One region of the Paenibacillus sp. FSL H8-0282 genome, then DNA from elsewhere that is predicted to be linked to it. Evidence: riboswitches for the same ligand, from Rfam matches in the RefSeq annotation. Region 1 holds a riboswitch; each other region holds the start of a gene.

Region 1 (7,809 bases):
GCTTGAAATGGCTGCGGCTTTCGCTGTAATTGGAAACAGCGGTCAGAAAATGCCGACCACAGCCATTCTAAAAATAACCGATTCAAATGGCATGGTCCTGTATGAAGCACCTCAACCCAAAGGAGTAACCGTCGTAGAACCTTCAGCTACCTATGTACTGACTCGTTTAATGGAGGGGGTATTCGAGACTGGGGGGACGGGCAATCGTGTGGCTTCCATAATCAAACGTCCGGTAGCCGGCAAGACCGGTACTACGGATACAGATGGCTGGATGGTAGGTTTCACCCCGGAGCTATCAACGGCAGTCTGGGTTGGGTACGACAAGGGGCGTGACATCGCAACTACCGACGGACGGCGTGCAGCTCCTATTTTCGCCCAATTTACTGAAAAAGCGCTGGAAAATGTCCCTCCAAAAATTTTCCCCATTCCAGATGGAGTGGTCAGCGTATACGTCAATCCGCAATCCGGTAAACTTGCTACAGCAGCATGTCCCGACAAAGAACTGGAAACCTTTATTAGTGGAACTGAGCCCACCGAATACTGCGAACTGCATGGAACTGGCGCCGCTCCTGCTGTCGATGACACACAAAGCAAGGTAGATCCTGCTGAAGAGAATCGTTCCCTATGGAAGAACATTAAACGCTGGTGGTTGAATTAGCTCCTTCATTTATATTGAAGGGGTTTTTCTTTTTTTATAAGTTATATATTGTAGTAACAACAGGATTTCCAAATTCAAATATCACTTATCACATAAGGGATGTAACCGTTTTATTTATTATGCTTACCCCATTCTCTTAACTCTCAATTACTGCTATAATAGTTATTAGAAACCAAAATATAATGATGTAAATGAGGGACATGGGATGAAGGATACAGGCATGATCCGGAGTTTAGACAGTCTTGGGAGAATTGTGGTTCCCGCAGAAATCCGTATGACGCGTAATATCGACATTGGTGATCCTATCGAATTTTTTGTTTTAGACGAAAAAATCATCGTCCTTAGGAAGTACACCTCGACAGAGTGTACATTTTGCAGAAGCCACGACCATGTCACCTACTATAAAGAGCAGTTTATTTGTAGCAGCTGTCTAAAAGAAATTGTCGATCCTGAACGCATGTCTCAATTGCCAGAGTCACGTGAGGATTTTGTTGTTGAGGCACCTGAGCACAACACCAGCATCCGAAAGTCGAAGACAGAGGAAATGTGCCAACGTCTGGAACAAGCTATTGAAGATCATCCCTATGCCAACCAAAAAGAACTTGCAGAAATCCTCGGGATTAGCCAAGCCAGAGTGAGTCAGCTCAAACGCAAGCTTAGCAGCACAAGCAAATCATAAATTAAAAAAGCTTCGACGCTCCTATTTCCGGAGGTCGAAGCTTTTTCTATATCGGATAACCCTTCTGGAGGCTCCTATACTATTCAGTCAGTGCAGCTTTAAGCTCATCTGAGGATGCATTCCACCATGCTTCATTATGAGAGATCAGAAGGGATTTGAGCGCCGACTTCTCAATGGCTCCAAGCCCTGCCACATCGATCTTGCGTTTAAGAGCTGCATCCAGCTTATTGACATGCTCGGCAAGAATTTTCCATCCGCGGCGCGCTTCTGTATCAATCCACATTTCACAGGCTGTGATTCCACCATAAAATTGAGCTTCCAATGTACGGTCTACCGCTACCCATACCACCCAAACCTGTCTTCCATTCGGTACATCTTCACGATTCATGGAAAATTTAATTCCTTTTTCCACCTTGCTCTTGGCATGCATGGCACCGATATCAATAACCGCCACATCACCATCAATAATGACAGGTGAAACGTTGTTGAGATCTATAGAGCCTGCTCCAAAGCCTTTATGTTTACTTTTAGCGTTCACAATATTTAAGGCAATCTGTTTCTTGCCCTCCGGTTGTATGTTGTCCACGAGTGCACACCCTTCCTCTTACGAATAATTTAATTTTAGCTAATAATGCGGCGATTGCAAACATATACATCCCGTAGATGCTTGTCACGGGAGGAATCACACTATGAAGTCACTGTCATTAAAGTACATCATCTTTGCGACCCTGGCCATCCTCGCGCTGCTGGGAGGAGGAATATGGGCCTTTTCAGGGGATAGCTCAACAGCTTCTGTTACTAGCTTTGCTTCAAAAGAGGCCAAGTCCTCCAGCGGCACAGCGCCTGCAGCCGTACCACAGCAGGTATTGCCTGAGAGCGCACCCGTCCCGGCAGAGGAGGCTTTAAGCCAGCGGGTAGTCGAGTATCACATTGATGTCCAGCTTGTTCCTGACACAGAAACCTTAAAAGCTTCTGAGACAGTAACCTGGACACACCCCGGAGTAAAGCCAGTAAGTGATTTATATTTTCACATGTATCCAAATGCATTTGCCTCATCAGATACCACCTTTATGAAGGAATCCGGAGGGACGCTCAGAGGCGACAGCATGCCTGAGAACGGCTTCGGAAATATGACGCTGACCGATCTGCGCACGACAGAGGGAACTTCGCTAATGCAAAGAGTGCAATATGTTCAACCTGATGACGGCAATATCAACGATAAGACGCTTCTAAAGGTACATCTTCCTCAGCCTGTTAATGGTGGGGAAAGTGTAACACTTAAGCTTCAGTATGAAGTCCAGCTGCCCAAAATCTTTGCTCGCATGGGTGCTTCAGGTAACTTCGTTATGGCTGGGCAATGGTTCCCTAAGCTTAGTGTATACGAGCCTAAGGGCACACGCGGAGTTAAAGAAGAAGGCTGGGACCTGCATCAGTATCACGGGACCTCTGAGTTTTACAGTGATTTTGGCATCTTTAATGTAACGATTGCCGTTCCTTCCAACTATACGGTGGCTGCGACCGGATTTCCTGTAAAAAATGCCAAGCTCAAACAAGATCAAAAAATATATCAGTTCTACGCCGATGATGTCCACGACTTCGCTTGGGCTGCATCCCCTGATTTTACAGTAGCAGAGGAAGCTTTCTCTACGCCGGAAGTGCCTGGAGTACGAATTAAGGTGTATCTCGACCCACTGCACAAAGACTTACAAGAGCGTTACCTTCAAGCTGCCAAGGCTGCCCTGACCTACTTCAGCAAATGGTATGGCCCTTATCCCTACTCTACGCTGTCTATTATCGTCCCACCTAAGGAGGGAAACGGCGCTGGAGGAATGGAATATCCTACCCTTATTACAGCCTTTGGGGCCGCAGATTCTTCTCCAGATACCTCACTTGAAAGAACCGTCATTCATGAGATCGGCCATCAATACTTCTACGGTATGGTAGCCAGTAATGAATTCGAAGAGGCTTGGCTGGATGAAAGCTTTACTTCCTATGCCGAAGACAGACTTATGGAACAAGAATACGGTATCAAGTCTAATTTGCCTTTACAGGCCAGCCTGGTGACTATACCTGAGCCGTTAAATCTGGAAACGTGGAAATATGCAGGGGCGGATTCCTATAGCCGAAATGTTTATATCCGCGGCAAGCTTGTACTTAAAGATATCGAACGCCAGGTAGGTACCAAAGCAATGAACAACATCATGTCCTCCTACGCTCGTAAGTTCCGTTTCCAGCATCCCGCTACGTCAGATTTTCAGAAAGTCGTTGAGAAGGTAACCAAAAAATCATGGCAGGCATATTTCGATGATTACATTTATGGTGATGGTGCGCCTGACTTCTCAGTAGATACGATTACTTTTAAAAAAAATAACAGCGGCGATGCTCAAAGCTACGAATCATTAGTGAAGATTTCAAATAAAGGGAGCCATTACGTTGATGTTCCCGTGAAATTCACATTCGCCGACAGCTCTTCGGTGCAGCGGGTCTGGAACGGTGAAGGAGCAGAGACTACGTTTCAATTGTTAAGCGATAAGCCTCTTCTCTCTGCTGAGATTGACCCTGAGCATTCCATCTTATTGGAGAGCAAACATTTAAACAACTTTAGGCTGGCGGAAATAGAGCCCAAGACGCTCTCTCGCTGGACGTTAAGTGTAACTAAACTACTTGAAACCGTGCTCGGAACTCTTGTCTGGTGAGGTGAATGATTGTGAGAACATCGATAACCCGCGGCTGGCAAAGCATGAAGGAGCAATTTTATATTTTAATTCTGCTCTTCATCTACCGACTGCTCTGGGGCTACTTTATGTATGGTTTCATCCGATCTGCTATTATTCCAATTCTACTGCGCTATCCAGATAAAGACGCCGGCGGCAGCGGTATGGGCAGACTGTTGTATTATATCGAGGGACAGTTCAGCTTGAATACTGACCCTGCGATACGCACTTGGTTATGGATGCTTCTAGGACTTGTTGTCTTGCGACTTCTGCTTTCTCCTTTCATAAGGGCAGGATTGCTGCATGAGCTGCACCAGGAGCGAAAGGGCGAGCGCGGGCTGTTCTTTTTCCCCGGCATGAAGATCTATGGACTACCTGTCTTAGTCTTTAGCCTAATCGAATGGGTGCTGACCCTGCTGCCGCTTTACTGGCTTGCTCCAAAAATGTACGGGCTGTTCTTATCCTCTTTGTTTAACTACACTTTGTTACTTCATTTAGTACCATACGTATTGGCATGGCTTATATATATTTTTATCGTGCGCCTGTTTCTTCTATATATGCAGTTTGGTTACACCGGCGGTACAGGAATGTTCTCCTCACTGTTCATCTGCTTGCGGTCACTGATTCCTGCTATAGGTGTTTCCATTGTACTTGGTGCGGGAGGCTTGCTCCTACTGCTAGTGTGCGGACTGACGGGTCTGTTCTGTCCCGGCCTGCCGGCACTTATAATACGGCAAATCTCACCACTACCTTCTACGCTCTTAAAAATGTGGGGAATCTCTGCACAATATCATCTATGGCGTAGCAAAGCATTTCCACAATAAATTAACCTTATTTGACATAATAAAAAGGTCCCAATTCCTGTATTTAGGAGCTGGGACTTTTTCCCATTACGGATAACTTAAGAGTATTTGCAAAATCATAAAAGCTCTGTTACAATAAGTCCTGTGCTATTAGTAACAATTTTGTAATCAATTGAAACGATTCCTACATAACTAAATGTATTTATCGTAAGTGTAACTGTCGAAACGTCATTCTCTTGGTGCTTAACACGCCTAATTCCTTTGCACCGGGAAGTGGGGGAACCATATTTTGGGTGAATTGATCTCGCTTTACAGGGATCATAGGGAATCTTCTACCGAACCCTTAAGCTAACCTCGCAGGCCTTGGAAGGAGTACATCTTTTGAAAAGACATAATTTAAGAAAAAAATGCGTCGCTGCGGCGCTAGGACTTGTAATGGCATTATCTATTGGTGGAGGAAGCGCCTTTGCCGACTCTAAGATGGACACTGTAATCTCAAAGACTATTGGAGTTGCCTATAAAACCGGAGGTACAAGCACTGCCGGATTTGATTGCTCTGGATTTACAAAATATGTATTCAAGAATGTGGGTCTTACTTTACCTCGTACATCAAAAGCTCAATATAGCGTTGGAACTGCTGTATCCAAAAGCAATCTGCGTTCTGGTGATCTAGTGTTCTTTAACACACTTGGCAATGGAGTATCCCATGTCGGCATTTATGTTGGAAACGGAAAATTCGCACAATCGTCCTCTTCGCGTGGAGTGACCATCACTTCACTCAGTCAGGCCTACTGGGCCAATCGTTATGTTGGCGCTAAAAGAGTAATGAGTACTTCAGCTTATCAAGCTGTAGCCTTCGATTGAAACCTTCCTCACAACTATAACCTCATAATTACAACTATATGAACCTGAATCTGATTATGCCCGTAATCAAATTCGGGTTTTTCTTTTTCCATAATATATTTTTACACTATTAGAGCCCGATTGAAACACGTTTATTTGATAAAAATTGCAATTATATTAAAAATTAGGTCATTATTAACGCTTACATATGCCTTTCTACCGTAAAAATGCCAATTTTTCTGCATTAATATGTTAAAAACGATTGCCAAGCGGCTTTCTGTTTGTTACAATTAGCGCAGTGAGATTTTAGTAACATTTTTGTAATCATTAAGTTGTTATTTACAAAGGTTTTGTCATGTATTGATTACAAGCTAATCCTAATCAACAGTATGAGCCGAGTTTCCTAACTATTAGGAAAACGGGGGAACCAACTTTGGGTGAATTGACCTCCATTATATAGAGGGGTCATAGGGGACCTTCAACCGAACCCTTAAGCTAACCTCGTAGGCATTTGGAAGGGGTATACACTTTTGAAGAAGAAGTTAGCAGCAGCAGTACTAAGCTTTTCCATCATCCTCACCATCGGAGCAGGAAGCGCTTTCGCAGATTCCAAAATGGATAAAGTGATTGACAAGGCCATCGGTACTAAATACGTATCCGGCGGTATATCCACTAACGGATTTGATTGCTCCGGATTTACAATGTATGTGTTTGATAAGATTGGCATTAACCTTCCACACCAATCAGGTTCCCAATATCAAATGGGCACAGCAATCTCCCGTGATGATATAAGAGCCGGAGATCTTGTATTCTTCAATACAAGTGGCAAAGGTGTCTCCCATGTCGGCATTTATGTCGGTGAAGGTAAGTTCGCACACGCTTCTACCTCACGCGGTGTTACGATTAGCTCTCTGAGTGATAGCTACTACGTGAAACGCTACGTTGGTGCTAAGCGCATTATGAGCACAGACGCTTACCAATCGGTTGCTGCTGAATCGGAAGACAATGATGATGTTCAATAAGTAACGTACATAGGCTCTTTTCCAAGGTAACTCTTGGAGGAGAGCTTGTTTTTTTGTCTTATTACTTATTTACCCCTCTCATAATTTGTAAAACATTCCTCTCATATAAAGTTTCTGAGTCGAACCTCCCCCATTTTGTATATAATTAGTAATATAGCAATGTCCTCGTGAAAGGAGATCGTTGACCTTATGATAAATCCCTCGGTAACTTTTCATGTTGTTCCTATGGAGGCAATTCACGGAGAAGCTATTTGTAAGTGGAGCTATACGCCCCCATATAATATTTATGGCTGGATGCCGTGGGAGCAGATGCAGGCTCTTGGCATCGAGTTTGGCGATCCGCAGCTCCGGGAGGAACAATATATCTCCATATTAAATGAACAAGAGATTTTGTGCGGATTCGCACAGTTGTTCCCGATGGAAGGAGTCGTTCGTTTAGGAGTTGGGATGCGCCCCGATCTATGCGGCCATGGTTTAGGCAAACTATTCGTAGATGCCATCGTCCAGACAGCCTTGAATCGTTATCCTGATCGTGAGATAGATCTAGAAGTCCTGACCTGGAACCAACGCGCCATTCGAACTTATCAAAAATGTGGATTTACGATTACAGATACGTATGAACGCCGCACACCTACAGGAGACAAACCTTTTTATTGCATGGTCTATGACAAATGATATTAAATACCATATATTTCATGAGAATGATTGTATTCTCGTTCATTTTTTTGTCACAAACCCTATGATAACGCTTCACCATAAGCTATAATGTAGGGAGCAGCTTACATAGAAGGGACGAATTGGGATGCAGAAATGGATCATGAGCGGTTTGTTTTTTGCCGCCTGTGCCTTTGCGGTAGTACTCATGTTTACACTTCCGGGTAAAGAAGAGGTAGCGGAAGAAAATAAGCCCACGATGCCGGTAGTTCAACTGGACGCAGCAAAGGCAGAAGCAACCGTGAAAGCCAGCTGTATCACCTGTCACGGCGATCAGCTTCAAGGTGGAGTTGGACCAAGTCTTCAGAATGAAGGTGGCCAGCATGACGCTGAGGAAATCTATAGCATCGTCACTAAAGGACGTGGCCAAATGCCT
Region 2 (7,809 bases), 1.2 Mb from region 1:
AGCACTGATCACATTCATACCTGGACGATAAGGAAGTTCAAATTCCTCGACATACGATGAACTTTGTGGATCGTCCTGGCGGGTGATGATAAACTTTACGTTTTTGGGAGCTGCAGCTGTTTCCGCCATAATGGTTCCCTCCTAAAATTGCCTGATTTTATTTCATGAAGCTTGCCTCGCAAGCTATTCTGTTACTGGAAAGCATTAATCCTTCGAATAATCGCGTACCCGTGGAGGAATCAGCGAGACATCCACTTCGTCGTAGGAGATTTGTGGACCCTCTGCAGTCCAGGCTGCTTTTGTGGTCTTCAAGAACTCCTCATCATTACGATTCGGGAATTCCGGTTTGTAATGTGCACCACGGCTCTCATCGCGCATAAGCGCTCCAAGTGTCATCGCTTCGGACAGCTCCAGCATATTCCAGAGCTGGCGAGTGAAGGCCACACCTTGGTTATTCCAGCGCGATGCATCATTCATATTGATCTTGCGATAACGCTCCTTAAGCTCTTTGATTTTACCAATGGTCGCTTCCAGCTTCGGATTGTGCCGCACCACGGTCATATTAGCGGTCATCCATTCGCCCAGTTCCTTGTGGATCACATAAGCATTCTCTGTCCCTGACATTGCCAATAGAGACTCATATTTGTCCGTTTGCTTTTTGTGGAAGCTATCGAATACGGAAGAAGAGATATCCTGCGATGATTTCTTCAGGCCTTTAATGTATTCAACAGCCTTTGGTCCTGCGACCATACCGCCGTAAATAGCAGATACCAGAGAGTTGGCGCCTAGACGGTTCGCTCCGTGATATTGATATTCACATTCTCCGGCTGCAAAAAGACCAGGAACGTTCGTCATTTGATTGTAATCAACCCACATGCCGCCCATAGAATAGTGCACAGCAGGGAAGATCTTCATTGGTATTTTACGGGGATCATCCCCCATGAATTTTTCGTAAATTTCAATAATCCCGCCAAGCTTCACGTCCAGCTCTTTCGGATCCTTGTGAGAGAGGTCCAAATACACCATGTTCTCGCCATTAATGCCCAGCCCTTGATCCACACACACATTAAAAATTTCACGTGTAGCAATATCGCGCGGCACCAAGTTACCGTAGGACGGATATTTTTCTTCGAGGAAATACCACGGTTTCCCGTCTTTATAAGTCCAGATACGGCCGCCCTCGCCACGTGCCGATTCCGACATCAGGCGGAGCTTGTCATCTCCTGGAATAGCCGTTGGGTGAATCTGGATAAATTCTCCGTTGGCATAATGTACGCCCTGTTGGTATACCGCACTTGCGGCTGTCCCTGTATTAATTACGGAGTTCGTTGTTTTGCCAAAAATAATACCCGGCCCGCCGCTTGCCAAAATAACAGCATCCGCAGGAAAAGTCTCAATCTCCATCGTCTTAAGATTCTGGGCACTGATGCCTCGGCATACACCTTCGTCGTCGATGATAGCTGAAAGGAACTCCCAGTTCTCGCGTTTAGTTACGAGACCTTCAGCTTCCCAGCGGCGCACCTGCTCATCCAACGCGTACAGCAGCTGTTGGCCTGTAGTCGCGCCGGCAAAAGCTGTACGGTGCCGCTTCGTTCCGCCGAAACGCCGGAAGTCGAGCAGGCCTTCCGGCGTACGGTTGAACATAACGCCCATCCGGTCCATAAGGTGAATGATACCTGGCGCAGCTTCACACATCGCCTTAACCGGCGGCTGATTCGCCAAAAAGTCACCGCCATAGACGGTGTCATCAAAATGCTCCCAAGGGGAGTCGCCCTCACCTTTGGTATTTACAGCGCCATTGATGCCGCCTTGCGCACATACGGAGTGTGATCTTTTTACAGGAACTAATGAGAATAAATGGACATGCGCACCAGCTTCCGCTGCCTTGATGGTAGCCATCAGGCCGGCCAGGCCGCCGCCCACGATAATGATATCGGATGTTGCCATGATAGTTCACTCCTTTTATCGAAAATATCAGAAAGGATTCTTAAATTAAATGAAGGTCTTTATGGACTGGGCAATGGTTGCTGCAGTTTGAAATTCACTGTCACGGAAAGTAACCAGCGAAATCAGGAACATGAAAGTTACTAATACAAATATGCCAAGACAGAGGTAAGAAGATACCCGCTGTGCACGTGGACCTACGGTAATTCCCCAGCTGATCAAGAAAGACCAGAGACCGTTCGAGAAGTGGAAGCATGCAGCAACGATACCGATAATATACAGTGTCAGCAGAAGTGGCTGAGTCACGATATCATGCATCAGACCGCCTAATTCTTCGTGCTCCACATTACCCACCGCCACCTGAACCCGTGTTTGGAACAAGTGCCAGACGATAAAGATGAAGGTAACAATACCTGTAATCCGTTGCAGGGTATAACGCCAGTTTCTTTCAATGTTGAAACGGTTCAAGTTCGGCTTGGATTGATACGCAATATAAAGTCCGTATACCCCATGGTACAGCAGAGGAAGCCATATACCGAACAATTCCAGGAAGAAAACGAGCGGCAGGCTGTTCAGCCATAACACGCTGTCAGTGAAACCGGAAGCGCCACCCTCTACAGCCGCAAAATTCGTCATCATGTGCTCAATGAAGAAGGCTCCAAGTGGGATAACGCCTAGCAAGGAATGAATCTTTCTGGAATAAAATCCTTTCATACAAAGTAACCCCTTTCCGATTAAAACAGCGTTTTCATTAATGGGTATTCACCGCCGGAACTACATTTGACACAGGATAACGTTGACAATCCAATGACATAATTCCTTAATTTACCGTTATCCTAGAGTTTACCGGACTTAGTTTTATTTTTCACAAAATGTGAATATCTTGTGTCACTTTTCATGTTACTCTTTTTTCGCTTATAAGGGAATTGCAATCTAATTATTAAACGTTATACAATAAACGCATAAGAATAGATTTTATATGATAATAATTCTCATTTAGCAAAACAACATTTTCCGACATAACCTGATTTTCCTTATGTAATAAGAACAGTTACTCTTACGGCTATGAATTTCATCACTACTGATCGTACATCGCATTAGGAGAGGAACTCAATTATGTTTGACGATTTAGATGTTTTTGCAGCAGTTGTGGAACATTCCAGCTTAAACCGGGCCTCACGCCAGCTCAATCTATCCCAGCCCGCCTTGTCTCGCAAAATTTCTAAACTCGAGGAACGTCTGGGGGTCGCACTATTTAATCGTTATGGCAAACGACTGGAATTAACCGAGGTTGGGCGTCTCACTTATTCCTATGCGCTTGAACAACGGCAGCAGCGCTCCAAGTTTCTGGAAGCCCTTTCCAAATTTAAAGAGGGGGAGCCAAGGCTTGTCACCTTGGGGGCTAGTCTTACCTCACTGCAGACCACGCTTCCGCCGCTGGTAAACGCTTATATGGATAAATATCCGACCGCAGAGCTGAAGCTGATCACAGGCCGAACGCATGAGATCGTATCCTCAGTTAGTGAGGGAAAATCAGACGTAGGTCTGATCGCTTCCTCTATTCAAGAACCCGGGTTACGCTGCATTTCTCTGTTTGAGGATCAACTGCGACTGGTCGTCTCAGAGCAGCATCCTTTAAATTTATCTTCCAAGCTAACCATGGATAATCTATCCCGGCTGCCTATGATTCTCTTCTCAAAGGGGACCTGGTACCGGCGTCTGACGGACGATCTATTCCAGCGCTGCGGGATTGATCCCGATGTGCGCATGGAGATTGACTCCTTCGAAGCCATCGTACGGCTGCTTCCGACTGTCAAAGCGGCTGCGTTGCTGCCAAAGTCTTATCTGCGTCCAGAACTGCTGAACGGTGGCGGGCTGGTGTCCTTACATATCAAGGAGCTGGAACAGACTCAACGGACCACCTGCCTGATCTACCGTGACGATGGAAGCATGAGCACGGCGGCTCGCAGTCTGGTGCAAGTTACCGAAGAGATGTTTCTGACAGAACGTGAGCAGTAAAGCCGGACCAAATGAATCAAGGGGCGCACCTATTGATCTCCAAATGAGGCAATAAGTGAAGTACTTATAGCGTAATTAGAGAATTTCTCCCTGAAGTTCAGAGATTTCTGTTCAGCAGACTTATAATTAGGGAAAACTTCCCTAATTTTCGGCCGATTCAGTAACTAACTAATAAAGGAATCCCTCTGTTTATTAGGGAGGAATTCCCTGATGTCGTTCATTTAGAGCGAATAGCGGCTATTTTTAGGGAGGTTTTCCTAATTAGTTCACACCCACTCTGTACATCGTACAAACAAAGAACGCATATCGCCCATAATGCACCGTCACAGATACCACAAATCATCTAATTGCAAGCCGTACGATAACCACACCTAGCAAGTCGCGCACCGACCAAACCAACATTATAGAAAACAACGCGTGGTCTAATGTCATACGACACAGTAAATCCATTACTTTTCCTACTCTTTACTCCATAAAAAAGAAGCTGCCTCCAAGTAGAATTCACTACTTTTGAGTCAGCTTCTTTTCCTATGATTCTTGGTTCACAACTTCACTCTCAAAACGGTCAATACTTTCATTAGGACCAATGAGTACCATAACATCGCCTTCACTCAAATAATCATGGGCAGTTGGAGCGACGATTATTCCGCTTTCCCTATTTAGGGCAACAATACTGCAGCCATATTTAGCTCTTGTATTTAAATCAGACAAGCTTCTGCCGTTCATGCAGGAAGGTACGGTCAGCTCGACAATTTTATAATCCTTGGACAGTTCAATATAATCCAGCAAATTGGGCGTCACCAGCTGATGTGCCACACGAATCCCCATATCCCGCTCCGGAAAAATAACCCGATCAACCCCCAGCCGCGACAGTGCGCGGCCATGAAGGATAGAGATTGCCTTAGCCACCACTTGCTTGACTCCAATCTCCTTCAACAAAATGGCCGCCAGAATGCTTCTCTCCATATTGTCACCAATCGCAACAATCCCACAATCAAAGTTCCGTACACCAAGCGAGCGCATAATTCCCTCATCTGTAGCATCTGCTACTACCGTATGCGTCAGCTGATCGCTCATTTCCTCCACGCGTTCTTCATGGTGGTCAATGCCGAGCACCTCGTAGCCCATTTCCATCAGCTCAAGCGCCAGGCTTGAACCGAAGCGACCTAAGCCGATTACTACAAATTGCTGTGCTTTCATTTCTAATTAACTCCTATCCAATAATTATTTTACCTTCCGGATACTTATACAGTGGTTTACCCTGTTTGGGACCGAGTGCATACGCTAAGGTTAGTGGACCTAGCCGACCTGCAAACATCGTCAGACAGAGTAGAATCTTACCGATCGCTGACAGTTCCGGAGTTAGCCCCATAGTCAGTCCTACCGTAGCAAAGGCGGAGGTCGTCTCAAACAAGATTGCCAAGAAATTACTGTCTTCAGTTGTGGAGAGTATCATCGACACAGAGGCGATTAACAACAAAGCCAGCAGCGTGATCGTTAATGCCTTGTAGATGCGCTCTTGAGCCAGCCGATAACGGAACAACACAACATCTTCCCGTCCACGCAGCATAGCAATTACAGCACCAATCATCATTGTAAAGGTTGTTGTCTTGATCCCGCCGCCCGTTGAGCCCGGAGAAGCACCAATAAACATAAGAATCACTATAAAAAATTGTGTAGCCTGCCGAAGTCCAGCAATATCTACTGTGTTCGCGCCAGCCGTACGGGGAGACACGGATTGAAAGAAGGCCGATAATATTTTACCGCCGAAATTCAGTGAACCCAGGGTACGAGTGTTAGTAAACTCAAATATAAAAATAACCAAAGCTCCGATCAGAATCAGCCCTGTGCTGGTGGACAGGACAACTTTACTATGTAGAGACAGCCTGCGGGTTACCCGAAACTCCACCAGATCTGACATTACAATAAAACCAATCCCGCCGGAGACAATCAGAAACATTACAATAATATTCACAAGCGGATCATATACATAATCAGTTAAACTGCGAAAATCCCCAAAAATATCGAACCCCGCATTATTAAACATAGACACCGCATGAAATATGCCATAATAAATCGCTTTTCCCAACGGCATATCAAAAGCCCAGCGAATAGACAGCAGCACAGCGGCACAGCCTTCTATGACAAGAGAATATATGAGGACTCTCCGGATCAGTCGCACAATTCCTTCCATAGAGCCTTGATTCATGGCTTCCTGTAGGATTAGCCTGTCCCGCAAAGATATTTTACGCTTTAACACCAGTGAAAATAGAGTGGCCATGGTCATAAAACCTAAGCCGCCGATCTGGATCAGGATCATAATTACGGTTTTCCCAAAAATCGTGAACGAAGTTCCGGTATCCAGCACAACAAGCCCTGTAACACAGGTTGCCGACGTTGAAGTAAATAATGCATCAATAAATTCCACGGAATTCCCGCTTGTGCTTGAGATGGGCAGCATAAGCAGCAGGGCCCCTATCAGAATGATCGATGCAAAACCAAGCACCAGTATCTGCGGTGGCGAGAGCTTCAGAAACTTAAATTCAGAAATCCTGCGAAACTGTGAAGCCACTTTGCTCACCTTCTTATCAAAAATTCCAACAAAAAAAGCACTGGAAAACCAATGCTGACTTGGTTCCTGCAGTAAATTAGCCTACGAGGTTAGCTGTCGGATTCGGACTGTGCAGGCTGCCCTATTCGTTCCCAGAACGAAATTCACCCCTGATGAAAGTGCCATTTATCGTGTACACTCCACTTTTCATCACTTCTTATGGTTCCCCCGTTTTCACCAGAAATTCGGCTACTATACAATTGCATACAAATTATATACGTTATTTAGTGAATTCACAAAGACACAATTAATGCTCATTCACATGAAAAAATGCGGTTTAAAGAGACTGCATCAAAAGGAGTGCCTTTTCTCATCACTTTTCCGTGTTTTCCCTGCAATTACACCGATTCTCATCATTCGTGCAGAAATGAACACGATAAAATTCATGGTATAAATTCACATGACTATTCTATACTATCTCTATTACCCATAAAAAGAACATATAATGTTTTTTGTAACCAACCAGGCACTAATACTATAATGGAACATAACATTGTCACAGTACATAACAAGGAGGCGTTACATGAATCCCGTCGGCCAGCCCTTACAGCAACGTGCCCTCTCCAAGAGGCTCATCATCTCGGGCATTATCGGTCTTATTCTATTTATTATGTTTCAGATTTCCCCTTCACTGCTTAGTAGTCCTACAGGTGAAGATACCACCGTCATTAGCAAGGCAGAAGCCCGTGATCAAGCCATATTATTCGCAGAACAAAAGCTCAACTACACCGAAGCACCAAACGATCAATGGAATGTACTTTACCAGACGGACTCTTCCTTTTATGGTTATATGTCTCGCGAGAAGCTTGTGGAGGACTACACCAAGAAAAAATTGGATCAAAAATATCCTTTTGATGTCTTTCGTGCAACGCTTACTCCTTCAGCGGAGCAAGAGCCGCAAATCATCGTTGACCTCAATATGTATAACGGTAAGATTGTCGCTTTCTCAAAGGCTGCAAAAGTTACCTCCGAAGAGGGGTCAGGCATCGCTTCCGTTGGTGCAAAAGAGGACAAGGGAGCTGACCTCACTCTAGCGCAGAAGGAGAATCTTGCTCGTCCTTGGCTTCAGGAATGGGAAGTAAATCCTGCCAAGCTACAAATTGAATCGAATACAGGAAGCCATGGGCTAGTGTATACGGATAGTACTGTTCAGGTCGGCGAATCCTTATTGCACTATTATTTTGATTTCAGTGGAGAGCAGGTATCCAGCTTTAATGCCGGATTCACTGCACCAG
Region 3 (7,809 bases), 2.4 Mb from region 1:
ATAAGTCCCGTGATTGGCGACTTGCAACACAATTTCTGATTGGCGTGTTTGGCGGATTCCGGCGAATGGATTGTCAAGCACAATAGTTTGCTCCAAATCGGATTGGTTGTGTAACCATGCTTTGTATTGTTCCGATAGCTGGGCAAAGATATTTACGTATTCATCTACAGAATCTAGAATGCTCAAATTTAGCGGGATACTTTGTTGAAAAGCCTCTGGCATGGCAGTGCCTGTTAATACAAGATACCACATCGTATCAACCGCATAGATATGGCTAAGGGCATGAGCGATGGTGGGAAATGAGCTGTTCACTTCTTGACTTAGCACAGAAGGCGGGAGTTCCTTGATTCTTCCCAGGATAGTTTGGTTTGCCCAAGTGTGGTATTTAAACATTTCTACTGGATAATTTGTCATTCGTACATTCTCCTTTTGAATGGTCATGGATTTGTTTTTTGTTACTGTAGTTAATATAAAAGAAGAAGTATGACATCAGACTGTCATACTTCTTCATAAAGTTTGAGTGTGTTTTGAAGCTGCTCTTTTAAAATACCTCGCAATGCAGGGGGTTCGAGGACTTCGGCGCCGCTGCCAAAACTCAGCAGAATGGACCAAAGCCAACGTGCTTCCAATGGCTTATACACAGGAATTCGCATCGTCATGCTTTTATCGGAATGAAATTCCTTGTCGACTTGATGAAACTGATCCAAAGCTTCTGCCAAAGCCTCAGGGCCTACCCGGATCACTATTTCCTCCACCTGATCTGCCCTGTTTGAACAGCCGGCCTCTTTGGGTACCTCATGTTGCGAATGAAAGGTATCCTGCGTCAGGAACAAATTCAGCATCCGGGAAAGTCGGAACTCCCGATAGTCCTGCCGAGCCCGGCAATAACCATAGATGTACCAGTTGCTATATTTAAAATGAAGCTTTACTGGTTCCATTTCACGGGTTGTACGTTCATTTTTTACACTGATGTAATCAAAACGGACAACATTTCGTTCCGCAATAGCCGCACGTAAAAGAGGAAGTGCGTCAGGATCCGTACGCCGGGTTTCAAGATCCACCGCGAGACTAGAGGTCTGTGGCTCCGTTCCAATCGTTTGCAGCCGTTCAATGGTTCCTTGCGTATGCTCATCTTCAAACACGGAAGAAAGACTGTTAAGTACAGTAATCAGAGAAGTGACATCATACGAACGGAGCAGGCTTTTATCCATTTTATATCCGTCCATGATGCCATATCCACCTTTAGTACCCTGATACGATACGACCGGGATGCCAGCGGCACAAATCACATCGATATCCCTATAGATTGTTCGCTGGGAAACCTGAAACTCTTCAGCCAGCTTGGAGGCAGATAAAACTTCGTGGTTCAATAGTTTATAGATCATAGAAATCAATCGTTCCAATTTCATGTGTGCATTCCCACCCATTAGTCCATTTCGTGTTACAGCGTGATTATATCATAGATTTTTTCGGGCTAATTTTGGGCGGGAGGAGTTTTGTTGTTGGTGATGAAGAAATATCCTATGACAGAGTCTGACAGAGCTGATTAATCTATTTACAGATTAAATCCGCAGGCTCGCCTGATAAATCATTAACAGAAATAATAGCATCGTTTTTTTTCACAGGTGGGGTCCAATATTGCTCATTCCCAGGCAGGTCATCGAACCATTCGGCGTCCTTTGGACAATCTAGAATCATAAATTTTCCGTATTCCTGATCTCTGGATTGATGGTATTTGAGATAGGCTTTCCCGTTATCAATGGCGAGAATTTCTATCTTTCCTGAGGTGTGGCTCATGGATAAGCGTACTCTTTTGCCAAGTCCTGAGGTTCTGGCTTTGGCTTCTTCTACAATTTGATAGACTTGCTCGAGCGGTAATACGAAATCTCGGTTTCCGGCTACGGGCCGGTTCACAAAGAAGTAGTAGGGTGTAACGCCAGCCCATGAAAGCCGGTCCAGTAGTTCCCCTAAAATAACGGGATCATCGTTGATGCCTTTGAGGATGGGGGTCTGATTTACGACAATTACCCCTGCGTTGTGGAGAGCTTTAAATGCTTTTTTGGCTTCAGGTGTGATTTCACGAGGATGATTGATGTGCGCCATAACATAGATTCGTTTGTCTTCGGTAGAGTAAGTACGAATCAGCTCCAGCAGCTCTTCGTCTTCAGAGATCCGCATCGGATTAAATACGGGAATTTTGGAACCCAGTCTAATGATCTTAACATGCTCAATGCTTCTTAGATTTTCAATAATGGATCTTAGCTTCGGTGTGGAGAGAATTAAACTGTCCCCGCCCGTAAGAAGTACGTTGTTAATCTCCGGATTATTTGCGATATACTCCAAGCCCGGAGAGACATCAGCCATCGCCTCTTTCACGTCATTTCGGAACAGACGCTTACGGAAACAGTAGCGGCAATAAGCCCCGCAGACCTCGGATACAATCAGTAGTGCAGTTGTTCTATACTTGTGCTGACAACCAGGTACCACATAATTCGTGTCCTCATCGGAGGCGTCCCAGCGCCCATACTCCAGCAGTTCACCTTCGTTAGGAATAACCAGCTTACGGATGGGATCATTTGGATCATCCCAGTTAATTAAAGACAGATAGTAGTCATTTACACGAAAAACAAACTTGTCCGTAATTTCTTTCAGATTCTCTTTTTCCAGCTCAGACAACATAGCTATTTTGTTAATATCCGTGAAGTACTTTACCTTTTGCACGTACATCTCTCCTTTGTCTCGTAGTGTGAGAAATGAGGGAGCCTTAGTGTCAAAGGCCAATCTACTGCCAGCAGGGTCCAAAAAAAGCACAAAAAGAGACCCTTAGCAAGGGTCTCTGGTTATGTAAATAACATGAAAAGCAGACCCATCCACTGCTGACGAGGTTAGCTGACGGACTCGGGTAAGATGGTACCCTACATTCTAATGCTCAATGATTCGCCCCAATTAACTGGTTCCCCCGCTTTTCAACTGTAAAAGTTGAAAATTAAGCGTAGATAAAGTATACCCTATGAAGTTTTGAAAAGTCAAAAGAGAATCCTAGATTCACCTTTAATTGCTAGCGCTACTTCCGCCGAGTAGTTTAGGCAACAGCGTTAGCAGCTTCTCCCGGGTTAACGCATCACTAGAGTTCCATTTGCTTCCGTCGAGCAGATAAACATGTCCCTGACGTACTGCCGGGAGATTGTTCCAAAGTGAACTGTCTAGTAATCGTTCCATCGCAGCTCGCGAGTCTTTGCGTTCCGGAATGAGCATGAAGATATGATCTCCGGCGTAGGCAGGCAGTCGCGTTGGATCAACTTCGGCGAACCCTAACTCTTCGTCCAATATGGCCTGGATCTCTTCGGTCGGTTGTAAACCACATGGGGCATAAAGCGCAGTGGAGAATCCGGACATTCCCATAGCATATAGACGATCTCCATGATCATAGACCAAAGCAGAGGCGGTTTCTCCAACTTGAAGGGTTGTCGTGTAAAGCTGCTGCCACATGGCAGCGTTTTTGATTGTGAATGACTCCAGCCATGCTTCGGCTTCGCGCTGTTTACCTAGCCAACTGCCTAATGTCCGCATTCGGTTGTCGAGAGGCGCAAATGAATCAAAGGTGAGTGTCGGAGCGATACCAGAAACTGCTCTGTAGGCTCTTTCATCACTATTTGCCAAAATGATCAAATCTGGGTTTAGGGAAGCGGTCAACTGCGGGTCCAGTGGAAACCCGACGTTGGCGAGCTTCTTAAGCCGATGTTTATAGACGCTGTTCCGGGCGAACGCTTCATCTCCACCGATAGGCTTTACGCCTAACGCGAGAAGGTCGCCAAGTGTTTCGCCATGATAGACAATACGTTTCGCTCGCTCTGGAATCTCCACCTCATGACCCGTCCAATCCTTGACGGTAAGCTTACGACTTTGCTGATGTGCATATTGTCCGGGTGTAACTCCGGTTTTTTGCCGAAAGCGGCGGCTGAAATAGTATTCGTCCGAGAAGCCGACCAGTCTGGCGATTTCCCGCAGTGGTTCAGTCGATTCCTGCAGGAATCGTTTGGAATGATTAATACGCAGATCCGTCAGGTATTCAAGCGGCTTTTTACCCGTAAGCTGCTGAAAGATCGGTGTATATTGCCAGATTGATATTCCCGCCAGTTCAGCTAACTGCTTCACGGTGATACTCTCTGTATAATGCTCCTGAATGAATGTTATGGTCTTTTCTACGGATTCCGTAGGACTTGGCAGGTGTTTGGAAGGGTAATTATGCTCAAAAAGTAGCAGCAGCAATTCTTGGAATTTTAATTGTCGCTTGAATTGTTGTACATCATCGGTGTTATTCCTGTTCATGAGCAGGTCTTCGACTAGTCGGATTACCTTGGTGAACGGGTGCACAATTAACTCCCGTCTGCCGGAAAGTAGCTCTCCAGAATATCGTTTAGGATGCTCGGTTGTATAGATTGCTGTAAAGGTGATGAGGTAATAATACAACGTCAGCTCCTGGTTGTTCGTACTATAGGAGATTCCAGGAGATAGTAGATAACATTTATCCATACTTAGTATCACGCTTTGATCATCGAGGTTCAATTGTCCGTTCCCTCCAGTAAATATGAGAAGGGTATAGTCCTGGGTTGTACGCGTTATAGAGCTTGAATCGGCAGCTTGAATCATCAGTTCGGCCTCGTTTAGCTGAAATAGCAGAGAGTGGAGTGGGGGGCAGGACGATGATGTATGCAGCATGGGTTCAGCCTCCGTTCATTTGGTGAGAATGATTATCAATGAATTCATTGTATATAAAAAAAAGAAGCATATCAACAGCTGTTGACATGCTTCTTGCAGTTTTTTATCAGCCTTGTGTTAAACTCTTCATCACAGAAGGTTATTTCATATTTAATAGCTGTGGAATTTCGCCAAGCAGCCATTCTCTTGTTGTCGCATCACTTGAAGTCTTCATGATGTCTTGTGTATAGACATATCCGTTCTTGACGGCAGGAAGGCTCTTCCAGATAGGGCTCTTTAATAGATTCTCTGTGGATTGTTTTGCTTCTTCTGCCACTGGAGTCAAGAGGAATATCCGGTCTCCGGCATATTCTTTCAGGACTTCCATGGATACTTCCTGGAACCCTTTACCTTCATCAAGGATCTTCTGAATAGCTGGAGTTGCCTTGAAGCCATTCTCCCCATAGAGTACCTGTGAAAGTCCGGTTGCTGCCATTATAAACAGTCTGTCTCCTGGATAATAAGTGAAGACCGCAGCCGTTTCGCCCTCTTTCATGCCTGCGGATTTCAATTGCTTCCACATGTTCTCTTCAGCGGTTTTATACTGCGCAAGCCATGCTTCTGCTTCAGTCGTTTTCCCAACAATTCCACCAATGTCCAGCATACGTTCCTGGAGTGGGGCAAAGGTATCAAATATTATAGTGGGTGCAATTTTGGAGAGCTGTTCGAAATCAGCTTCATCTGTGCCCGCATAGATGATCAGGTCAGGCTGAAGCTCCAATGTTTTTTCCAGATTGATAGGGAAGCCTACATCCTCCACACCTTGTAATTGATCTTCAAAAACCTGGCCTTCACCCATAGAAAGAGGATAACCTACCGCCTGCACACCAAGTGCGAGCAAATCGCCATAAGTTTCTCCAGAATAGATAATTCGCTGCGGATTCACCGGAATCTCTACAGTATGCCCTATGTAATCTGTATAGGAGCGGGTAGTCGCTGCTGCTTCATCTGTACTGCTATCTGAGGGTTCTGCTGAAGGTACCGCGGTTGCAGCGGAAGAGTTCCCGGTTTTGTTCACCGTACTATTGGCAGAGGATTGTTCCTTTGAGTTTCCGCACGCCAGTAGCAATGTACTCAGCAAAAATAGTACACATACCACAGCGAAGGACTGTCGTACCTTGTTCATATCTTATTGCCTCCCTATTATATGTAACGACCACCAATAATGATAATCATTCTCGATTAAAATATATCATAAATTAAAGCCTCTTTTTACTCAATGGACAAAAAATAACCCCGTAATTTGATTTGTACAATCAAGTAAAAAGGATGTGTTTAAAATTATTTTGAATTATTTTTAGCTGCTTGGAAAAATACTCTAAATAACAGCAATCGAGAGAAAGAGAGGGAGCTTGTCTTGATAACAAACTTGGCAGAAGGAATCCCTTGAAGCACATAGGATTGTGGTGTTTTTTTGAATCTGATTACTGTTATGTATTTAGATGTTCAGGTGATGCAAAAATCCAGGTTTGTCCACATCGATTGTAATCGTTATCATTACGTGGCATGTTATCTACCGTCCTTGACGTCAGTAGAAGGGCTTTGTTATGGTTTTTATAGTCAAACGCAAGCCGAAATAGCTTTTTGTAGAATATGCAGAAGGTTTTGCGTAAGATATTCTAACCAAACATAATACGAGGGAGATGGTTGATTGTGATCAAAGGAATTATTTTTGATTTTGACGGAACGATTATCGACACGGAGACTGCTTGGTACACCGCATTTAACGAGGCTTATGCAGAATATGGAGTGGATCTGACGCTTGAACAATATTCCACCTGCATCGGCACGAGCTTGAACAGTTTTAATCCTTATGAATATTTAATGACTGATCTTAAGCTAGCGATTGACAAAGAAGAGTTCAGTAAGGCTGTTAAACAGAGACACAGTAAACTTATGGAGCTTGAAACAATACGACCAGGCATTCAGCATTATCTTGATTCCGCCAAAGCAGCTGGACTGCGCGTAGGGCTGGCCTCAAGTTCTTCCCTGGAATGGGTGGAAAAATATCTGAATCAATTGGGTATTCGCGAGTATTTCGAATGTGTTCGGACTGCCGACCATGTGGCAAAAGTGAAACCAGATCCCGAGCTATATAACCAAACGTTAGCTTGTCTTGGAATCACAGCTGATGAGGCGGTTGCTATCGAGGATTCACCGAATGGATCTAAGGCAGCGGCAGCAGCTGGCATCCGTTGCATTGTGACGCCTAACGAAATTACTAATTTTCTTGAATTCGATAAGCAGCACCATAAAATTGATAATCTAAGTCTTCTTGAATTTGATCATGTAGTTACTCAACGTTGCTTCGTATAGAGAAACCGAGAAACTAAGTTCAAATTAAAGGGGGATACCAAATTGAGAGCCGTACATTTTGGAGCAGGTAATATTGGCAGAGGTTTTATTGGGCCTATGTTGTCGGACTCCGGTTATAATGTTTGTTTCGTCGGAAGAAATAAGAGTAAAATTGCCCAATTGCAAAAACGTGGGCAATATCCTGTCACCCTAGCTAACAAGAACCGGGACAGCTTTATTGTTGATAATGTTACTGCAATCAATCTGAATGATACTGAGGACGTTACTAGAGCTATAGCAGAAGCTGAAATTGTGACAACTGCCGTCGGAATATCCGCTTTAAAAGATATTGCTGAGACCATTGCGCAGGGCATCGAACGAAGGCTTGAAAATAGCAGAAATCTCAACCCTCTTCATATCATTGCCTGTGAGAATGGGATTGGAAGCAGTCAGAAGTTGAAAAAATCAGTTTATCGGCATATGAAGCAATCCTTCAAGGAACTTGCTGACCGCAATGTCGCTTTTCCCAATGCGATGGTGGACCGGATTGTACCTATGCAGAAAAATACAGATTCACTTGAAATCCTCGTTGAACCCTTCAGTGAGTGGGTTATTCCCCGCAGTGGAATGATTGGTAATTACAATGAAATTAAAGGCGTCCATTATGTGGATTCGCTGGCGCCATACCTCGAACGGAAGCTATATACTGTGAATACAGGTCATTGCAGTGCAGCCTATTTTGGATACCTGGAAGGT
Region 4 (7,809 bases), 490 kb from region 1:
GGTTATCAAGAGCCGCAGTTTGGAACTGGACGAAATATTAAGTTTATGGACACAGGGTCATCGTCCTATTCTAATTGACCACAAGAGAGGGGACTAGAGAAATGGAAGCCTTAAAGCTGGAAAGTGTAGTTAAGCAATATGGAGAAAAAACCGCAGTAAACGGAATTAACCTAACCGTAGGTAAAGGGGAAATTTACGGATTACTGGGGGCGAACGGCGCGGGGAAAACAACCACGATGCGTATGGTGCTCGGCCTAATCTACCCTGATGAAGGCAAGATTTTGTATAACGGAAAACCTTTCAACAGTGAACTGCAGCAACTTATGGGTTATCTGCCCGAAGAACGTGGACTATATCCTAAGGTGAAGATCAGCGATCAAATCGTTTACTTGGCCCGCCTGCGTGGGATGTCAGCTAGTGATGCAGATAAGAGCTTGCGCTATTGGCTGGATCGATTCGAGGTTCCGGATTATTACAATAAAAAAATAGAAGAGCTTTCCAAAGGAAATCAGCAAAAAATGGGCTTTATCGCCGCTGTCGTTCATAAGCCGCAGATTCTGATTCTAGATGAAGCTTTCAGCGGGCTGGATCCAGTAAACGTGGAGCTGCTGAAAGATACGGTCAAAGAATTACGTGATTCGGGAACAAGTATCCTCTTCTCTACGCACCGGATGGAGCATGTGGAAGAGCTATGCCGTAACATTACGATTCTCGATCGATCCAATACGGTCGTTCAAGGGGATATCCGCACGATCAAGAATGGCTACCCGCGGGAAGAAGTATTGCTGCGTACAGCTAATGAGGTAAAAGGTTTGGAGTCCATCGCAGGTGTTACAGCAGTTAAACGGCTGGAGCGTGGGTATCTGTTATCGATCAGTGAGATCGGTGCAGCACAGCGTATTTTACAGCAGGCGATAGCACAGGGTGAAGTGGAGCATTTTGAAATCAAGGAACCTACGTTAAACCAAATCTTTATCAGAGCGGTGGGTGAATCTAATGAATAAGATGGGGACAATTATCGGCTTTACCTTTAAAAATAAAGTTAGAACGAAATCATTTATGATTACTACTTTGATTCTAGTATTATTGCTCAGCATAGGGATGAATCTTCCCTATATCATCGATCAGTTTAAGGGTGATTCGGCCAAAAGTGAAGTTACTCAAATTGCTGTGATTGCTGAAGAGGGAAATCAGGTTGCAGAATTGTTGAAGGCTTATACTGCGCCAGAGGGCATGCCACAGGCTAAGATAGTACAATATGCTTCTGCGGAGGATGCCGAGTTAAAGAAAGCATTAGATGAAGAGACCGTAGAAGGTTATGTTACTTTTGCGGAACCTACTGGTGAAGGGCTTCCACCCGTTACTTATCATAGTAATGATGGGGAACTAAACGGAGATGTGCAAGTTTATCTCCAAAATGCACTTCAGCAAGCAAACACACAATTCATCGTTGGCGACAAGCTGACCTCTGAACAGATTGCTGCAATGTCAACGCCTGTGCAGATTACTACACAACAGCTTAACGCAGGCGGTGGCAGTGAAAGCTCTCAGGAGGACACTCCAGCCATTAACTACATTATCGTATATGCCATGCTTATGTTGTTCTTTATGTCCATTATGATGACAGGCAACATGATTGCCGCAGAGATAACTTCTGAGAAAAGCTCGCGGATTATGGAGATTCTGATTACAAGTGCCTCACCTTTAGCGCAAATGTTCGGTAAAGTTATCGGTGTTTTCCTAGTAGGAATATTGCAAATTGGGATCTTTGTCGCAGCGATCGTCGTCAATTTGACGCTCCCACATAATGCGACTGTATTGGCTGATTTTGATCTCGATTTAGGCCAGCTCAATATTAACTTGCTGCTCTATGGATTTGTCTTGTACGTATTAGGTTACTTCCTCTATGCCTTGATGTATGCGGCTGTAGGTTCGATTGTCAGCCGTACGGAGGATCTCGGTCAGGCGGTAATGCCAATCATGATGTTAGGCTTCGTAGCGTTCTATGTTCCACTGTTCAGTATCTCCAATGCAGATACTCTAGTGGTTAAGATAGCGAGTTATGTGCCTTTCACCTCACCATTGACGATGCTGCTCCGAATTGGTGTCGGCGAGGTGGCGATCTGGCAAGTCATTGTATCGCTGCTGATCCTGCTTGTGACTACCTTCATCTTCGGATGGCTGGCAGCCAAGATCTATCGTACCGGCGTACTGATGTACGGCAAACGCCCAAGTATTAAAGAAATCAGAAAAGCAATGAAAGCTTACAAGATCTAAGAAGACCTCATATAACTTTTAAGGAGTGCTAATGATGTCTACAAGCGAACAATATAACATTATGCTTTTAATGAGTTCTGTATCGCTGGCTACGGTTAGTAGAATGCTTCCGGATGGCTCCACTTTTATGGATTTCGTTCAAGGCGTATTGACTGGTGTTGCTATAGTGGGGATGTTGGCAGGATTGTGGATGTACGGTAAGGCGCGTAAGAGTAAAGTGTAATAGTAGGAACTGAATTTTCGGGGGTATCCTAACAGCCATTTATGGTTGTTGGGATATCCCCGTTTTTGAGTTGGCAATCTCTTTGTATACGAGCTGATATAGCTAACGGACCCAGCAGCACTTAAATGCAACAATCATCGAGATTTAGCAAGATATCGGACACTATAGTCGCTATTGGCATGAAAAATGGTGAATTAGTAGCTCTTTTAACCAAATAGTTGCACTGGAGTCCGATACTATGCTCAAAAGGCGATAAACGTGCAAGTAACGTCATCTGGGTCCGTAAGCCTTGTCTTGGTGGAAGATGATTAGGGCTTGCTTTAAGACGATCCAAGACGCTCATCGCTCGAGATTTTTACTGGAGTCCGAACGCCGGCCATATTTGTGGAAAAGCTTCAATTAAAGGCTCCTGAGTCCGTTAGATGCTTCATGCGCTCAAAGATCGTTTGAATTCTAGTCAGAGACTAAATTATAGAAAGATTTGCGCTCGTTAGTACATCCGCTTGGGCGGTCATCTGCTCCCGTAGAGCTCTAAGCTGTGTTTTCAGTGCGGGAACACTTTTTTGCAGAATAATGCTTATTTGAGAAAGAGGCAGCTTTAGGCCGTACCACATGACCTTCACAAGCTGTTCCTCCCAAGGTAATGCCTTAGCCGATAGAAGGGAGCGCCGGGCAAAAGAATCAGCACACTGGTGAATACAAGTGCGGTAAGCGTGGATAGAGAATAACTGAGGATCGAATTCATCCTGACGATATATTTTATGAAGCTCTGTGAAGGTGCGTATAGTAACCTTGTCCGCCTCATTAGATTGTTCTAACAACATGGAACTAAGTACGTAGACTTCATTAGTATACTTTTGGACACACTCTGCAAATTTAGTACTGTAGGTGGACTCGGGAGGTAAGGGGTCAGGCATGGTGAAACACGATCCTTTCAGAATGAGAGATTTGCTTGAATCTATAATATAGAAAAGTAAGAGATTGATTTATTGATGAGATCAGCGGTGTCTGGTTCCGGGCAACTGTGTTTCTGCTGGGAGGTACTGGATAAAGCTTTGGAAGGTTTGTAGTAGAGCCGTTCACTTCTGGAATTGCTCCCCCCTGCTGCAACACTGTACAGACGCCCTTGCTGAATATGCCCTGCCAAGGATTTACCCTGGAGCTTGGCCTTTAAATCCTGCAAAGCACCCTGAACTAGCTCAAGCTTAACCTGCTCCCAATCTGAACCTTCGCGGCGGACCTTATCCAGCGCTTCCTCAAGACGGCAATGACAGATAGCCCGTAAAAAAGAACTCCATTTAATGAGATCGAAATTTTTGGTGTTGGCAGAGATCAGACAAGCCCCCCAGCTGCAGCCTCCCTTACAGGTGAGTTTTAGAATACCATAACGGCAGCCTTCAGCCCCTTCCATTCCATAGTGGATAGGCTCGGGTTCATCCAATACAAATACTTCAATGCGGGATAGTCTGCGCTGGTCCATAGTAGGGTTCCTCCTTAGATTTCCAAAAGCTTTAAGTCTACATGATGAGTGACACTAGCCTTTTCTACACAAGCGAGCATTTCCATTTTATTCTCACAGACTGCGGTATGCTCTAGCCATAGTCGGAACTTCTCTTTCCGTATAACAGATAGATGTAAGGGAAAGGTGCTGCGGGATCTCAAGACATACCAACCGGCGCTTACATCTTTCCAAGGCTCCTTGAAGGCTGTAAACCACGGGAGTTTTTGGTGTGATGACCAATCCTGCTGCTGCTGTTGTTCTCGAATTTTTTTATATATCTCATATACAATCTTAGAGTCTAAACAGTCTTTACAAGAAGAAGGTGTGCTGAACTGGCGAAGGGCTTGGATCTGGTTCTGGCCAAATGCATAGCCTACAATGTACCTGTGATTATGTTCTTCGAACCACAAGGCCCCGAAACAAACGTAATTTAGACTTATCGGCTCAAGCAGCCCTTGATGTATCCCTAAATAATAGTGCTTCAAAACATTCACCCCATCCAGCGTGCTATCACCTAATAAGCTCAGGTAACGCAAAAACCGCAGCAAGAGGAGGACCTCTGCTGCGGTTTTGGATTACAGGCAGATATACCTGGGCCAAAGCGTGGCGGATCAAGGGTCTCTCTCTTTACGCTTACGAGGTTAGCTGTCGGATTCGGACGGTGAGAGTCGCCCTACCTATTGAGACTTATGCAGTCTCCTTTGGATTCACCCCAAGTAGGCCAGGTGGCCTGATGGTTCCCCCGTTCCCTGCGAATGCAGGAACTCAGCGTTGATTGTTTTTCATGAATTAGATTCAACCCGAATCATACTCTTTTCAAGATTTTCTGTAAAAAACGGAAAATGTTCTTTTAGAGCAATTTTAACCATATCCTGCCGACTACGACTGAAAAACGAGGTAAATAGGTATTTATGGCGTGTTATCGCGCCTCTTTCTCGCTCAGCCTCAGCTTCTTGCGTTTCTACCTATAATGGGAATTTGCAGTATTTTCGCTCTAAAAAGGTGAATAAAATCACATGGGTTATAGATAGCGATTAAACGCTCCAAACTCGAGTAAACAAGAGATATAGAGAGATTAGATATCAAGTAAGCGCTATCTAATGGGAAAATAGTTTTTAATTTGCATTATTTTGGCATCATTCAGGTTTTACAAGTCTTCGTGCATAAGAGTATGATTACTCCTGTTTCAACGACAATCGAATATTTGATCCGCTTAATTTCCGGTAAGGAAAGCGGGGGAACCAACAATCGGCAGCCGATGTGAGAGTCGGAAGCCGATTATGGGGTGAATCCTGTAGAGGGTGTGAGTGAGCTCGCATCTATACAGGTAGGGCGACTCTCACCGCCCGAATCCGACAGCTAACCTCGTAAGCGTATGGAGAGAGGATGAGTGCAATGTGACCGCTAGCGAGCCACAGAGGAGATCCTTTGTGGCTTTTTGCTGTGCTCTTAGAAGCAAAGCATTTATGGAGGCCTCCCCTAAGAGGTCGCTAAATTCATCATTAGCGGTATTTGTAAGGCAGCGTCTAATGACGTGACACAACCGAGCTTTAGGTTGTGCCCGAAAATGACGATAGGTCAACATCCTTTCGGAGATTTTCGTTGCCTCCTTGTTGTAAATGAGCAGGAGGAGAAAAAAAGATGACGGATCAGAATGAATATGTGCTTGTATGTGCGCCTACAAAGGCGGGAGAACATTTCATTAAACTTCTGAAGTTCAGGGGTATTAAGATGGCGGGATTAACCAACAATGTGGCTGAGAAAGCTTTACTTGAGGAGCTCGGGATTGAGCAGGTTATTCTAGTGGATACCCGCCATCAGAGCACTTGGTTTCGCCCATCGTTCCCGGTAGGCAGGGTATATCTGTTTGAGAGCAGCTTTCCGCTTTGCTGCCGCTATATTCAGATGTGCCGTACCTGGACGACACAGCCGATTTTTGTGATTACAAGTTCAATAAATCCTAGATTGGTCTATAAAAGACTTGGTGCGAGCTATGTAATCTATTCCCATAGTGGTGATGCTGATTTTCTAATCGATAGATCACCTCATCAAGGATAATGGAAGGAGTGCGGAAGATATGATGGATCTGTATATGGTGGCTTCGTTAGCTGTAATTTACGGGTTATTTTATGGCTTTATGCGCTGGTGCGCAGGTGTAGTTGAGGATACGGGGAGGGATAAGCTGTGATTCTAGTAATCGCTGTTACCCTACTGTTGTTTATATATCTGGTTTACGCGTTGATTCATCCTGAGAAATTTTAAGGAGGGGCATTCATGGGCATTTTGCAAATAGTCGTCGTAATTGTAATTCTCATCTTGCTGGTCAAGCCGATGGGAACGTATTTATATCATGTATTTTCTAACGAACCGAATCGTACGGATCGCTGGTTTGCAGGCACAGAGAAAGGTATTTATAAGCTGATCGGCCTGAAAAAACGGGACGGAATGTCCTGGAAGAAGTATGCACTCAGCTTTGTTTTAACTAATATCGTACTGGTTGCTTTCAGTTATATTTTTCTAAGATTACAGCGGGGATTGCCGCTGAACCCGAATGGAATTGCCGATATGGAACAGACGCTTTCATTCAATACGGTGATCAGCTTTATGACCAATACGAACCTGCAGCATTATAGCGGGGAGACGGGACTATCGTATTTTTCACAAATGGCAGTCATCACGATGATGATGTTCACGTCTGCAGCGAGCGGATTTTCTGTTGCGGTTGCTTTTGTCAGAGGGATTACAGGACAGAAATCAGTCGGGAACTTTTTCGAGGACTTCGTAAAAGCACATATTCGTGTATTCATTCCATTAGCTCTGCTAGTTTCATTGGTGCTGGTAGGATTGCATGTGCCACAAACGCTCAAGCCATCGCTTGAGGTCACTACACTCGAAGGGCAGACGCAACAAATCGCTATCGGTCCAGTCGCTTCTTTGGAATCAATTAAACACTTAGGTACGAATGGTGGCGGCTTCTTCGGAGCCAATTCAGCGCATCCTTTTGAGAACCCTAATCCACTTACGAACGTTCTGGAGATTCTCTCTATGTGGATGCTGCCAGCCTCTCTGCCATATATGTACGGATTGTTCGCTAAGAACAAACGTCAGGGCTGGGTGATTTTCACAGCAATGATGACCTTGTTCGTACTACTGCTGGGATTGAATTATTATGCGGAAACCAAAGGCAATCCAGCTATCAATGCGCTGGGGATCGAGTCTTCGCAAGGCAGCATGGAAGGTAAAGAGGTACGTTTTGGTATCCCGCAATCTTCGCTGTTCACTTCGGTAACAACGGCAGCTACGACAGGTAGTGTTAACAATATGCATGATACGCTGACACCGCTGGGTGGCATTACCCCTCTGGCCCTAATGATGCTCAACAACGTCTTCGGGGGAAAAGGTGTCGGACTAATCAATATGCTGATGTATGCCATCATGGGTGTCTTCTTATGTGGACTAATGGTTGGCAGAACACCAGAGTTTCTCGGGCGAAAGATAGAAGCCAAGGAGATGAAGCTAATTGCGATTGCTATCCTTGTGCATCCGTTCATTATCCTTGTACCAACAGCAGGTGCGTTCTTAACGGACTTGGGCAACGGTGCCATCACGAATCCCGGATTCCATGGACTTAGCCAAGTGTTATATGAATATGTCTCTTCTGCCGCGAACAATGGTTCAGGATTTGAAGGGCTTGCGGACAACACCACCTTTTGGAATGTTACAACCGGGATCGTAATGCTGCTTGGCCGTTATGTCTCTATAATCGCGATGCTGGCAGTTGCAGGCTCACTGATCCAGAAGAAGCCAG

Evidence for each region. A riboswitch is a leader RNA that binds a small molecule or an ion and turns the genes downstream of it on or off. The one in region 1 is predicted to bind cyclic di-AMP.
Region 2: it holds a riboswitch for cyclic di-AMP, as region 1 does, so the genes downstream of both, NST94_RS24755 (TrkH family potassium uptake protein) here and NST94_RS00540 (C40 family peptidase) in region 1, are expected to answer to the same signal.
Region 3: it holds a riboswitch for cyclic di-AMP, as region 1 does, so the genes downstream of both, NST94_RS10685 (KamA family radical SAM protein) here and NST94_RS00540 (C40 family peptidase) in region 1, are expected to answer to the same signal.
Region 4: it holds a riboswitch for cyclic di-AMP, as region 1 does, so the genes downstream of both, NST94_RS02675 (hypothetical protein) here and NST94_RS00540 (C40 family peptidase) in region 1, are expected to answer to the same signal.

What each region holds. Positions count from the first base shown of each region.
Region 1 is NZ_CP150146.1:112,347-120,155, reverse strand. Features, by position in the region: gene NST94_RS00570 (PBP1A family penicillin-binding protein) at 1-658, shown strand, start outside; gene NST94_RS00565 (AbrB/MazE/SpoVT family DNA-binding domain-containing protein) at 864-1,337, shown strand; gene NST94_RS00560 (YwhD family protein) at 1,417-1,923, opposite strand; gene NST94_RS00555 (M1 family metallopeptidase) at 2,027-4,033, shown strand; gene NST94_RS00550 (hypothetical protein) at 4,045-4,875, shown strand; cyclic di-AMP (ydaO/yuaA leader) riboswitch at 5,094-5,232, shown strand; gene NST94_RS00545 (C40 family peptidase) at 5,290-5,718, shown strand; cyclic di-AMP (ydaO/yuaA leader) riboswitch at 6,080-6,222, shown strand; gene NST94_RS00540 (C40 family peptidase) at 6,267-6,719, shown strand; gene NST94_RS00535 (GNAT family N-acetyltransferase) at 6,909-7,394, shown strand; gene NST94_RS00530 (cytochrome c) at 7,522-7,809, shown strand, end outside.
Region 2 is NZ_CP150146.1:5,711,947-5,719,755, forward strand. Features, by position in the region: gene sdhB (succinate dehydrogenase iron-sulfur subunit) at 1-129, opposite strand, end outside; gene sdhA (succinate dehydrogenase flavoprotein subunit) at 205-1,947, opposite strand; gene NST94_RS24740 (succinate dehydrogenase cytochrome b558 subunit) at 1,993-2,658, opposite strand; gene NST94_RS24745 (LysR family transcriptional regulator) at 3,061-3,963, shown strand; gene NST94_RS24750 (TrkA family potassium uptake protein) at 4,492-5,163, opposite strand; gene NST94_RS24755 (TrkH family potassium uptake protein) at 5,177-6,535, opposite strand; cyclic di-AMP (ydaO/yuaA leader) riboswitch at 6,600-6,775, opposite strand; gene NST94_RS24760 (CPBP family intramembrane glutamic endopeptidase) at 7,098-7,809, shown strand, end outside.
Region 3 is NZ_CP150146.1:2,483,921-2,491,729, forward strand. Features, by position in the region: gene NST94_RS10675 (DinB family protein) at 1-414, opposite strand, end outside; gene NST94_RS10680 (YafY family protein) at 498-1,409, opposite strand; gene NST94_RS10685 (KamA family radical SAM protein) at 1,552-2,721, opposite strand; cyclic di-AMP (ydaO/yuaA leader) riboswitch at 2,862-3,003, opposite strand; gene NST94_RS10690 (AraC family transcriptional regulator) at 3,052-4,719, opposite strand; gene NST94_RS10695 (ABC transporter substrate-binding protein) at 4,859-5,884, opposite strand; gene NST94_RS10700 (HAD family hydrolase) at 6,412-7,074, shown strand; gene NST94_RS10705 (mannitol-1-phosphate 5-dehydrogenase) at 7,117-7,809, shown strand, end outside.
Region 4 is NZ_CP150146.1:599,476-607,284, forward strand. Features, by position in the region: gene NST94_RS02640 (ABC transporter ATP-binding protein) at 1-97, shown strand, start outside; gene NST94_RS02645 (ATP-binding cassette domain-containing protein) at 102-1,004, shown strand; gene NST94_RS02650 (ABC transporter permease) at 997-2,277, shown strand; gene NST94_RS02655 (hypothetical protein) at 2,309-2,500, shown strand; gene NST94_RS02660 (hypothetical protein) at 2,965-3,324, opposite strand; gene NST94_RS02665 (hypothetical protein) at 3,459-3,980, opposite strand; gene NST94_RS02670 (hypothetical protein) at 3,995-4,549, opposite strand; cyclic di-AMP (ydaO/yuaA leader) riboswitch at 4,618-4,782, opposite strand; cyclic di-AMP (ydaO/yuaA leader) riboswitch at 5,202-5,391, shown strand; gene NST94_RS02675 (hypothetical protein) at 5,643-6,059, shown strand; gene kdpA (potassium-transporting ATPase subunit KdpA) at 6,276-7,809, shown strand, end outside.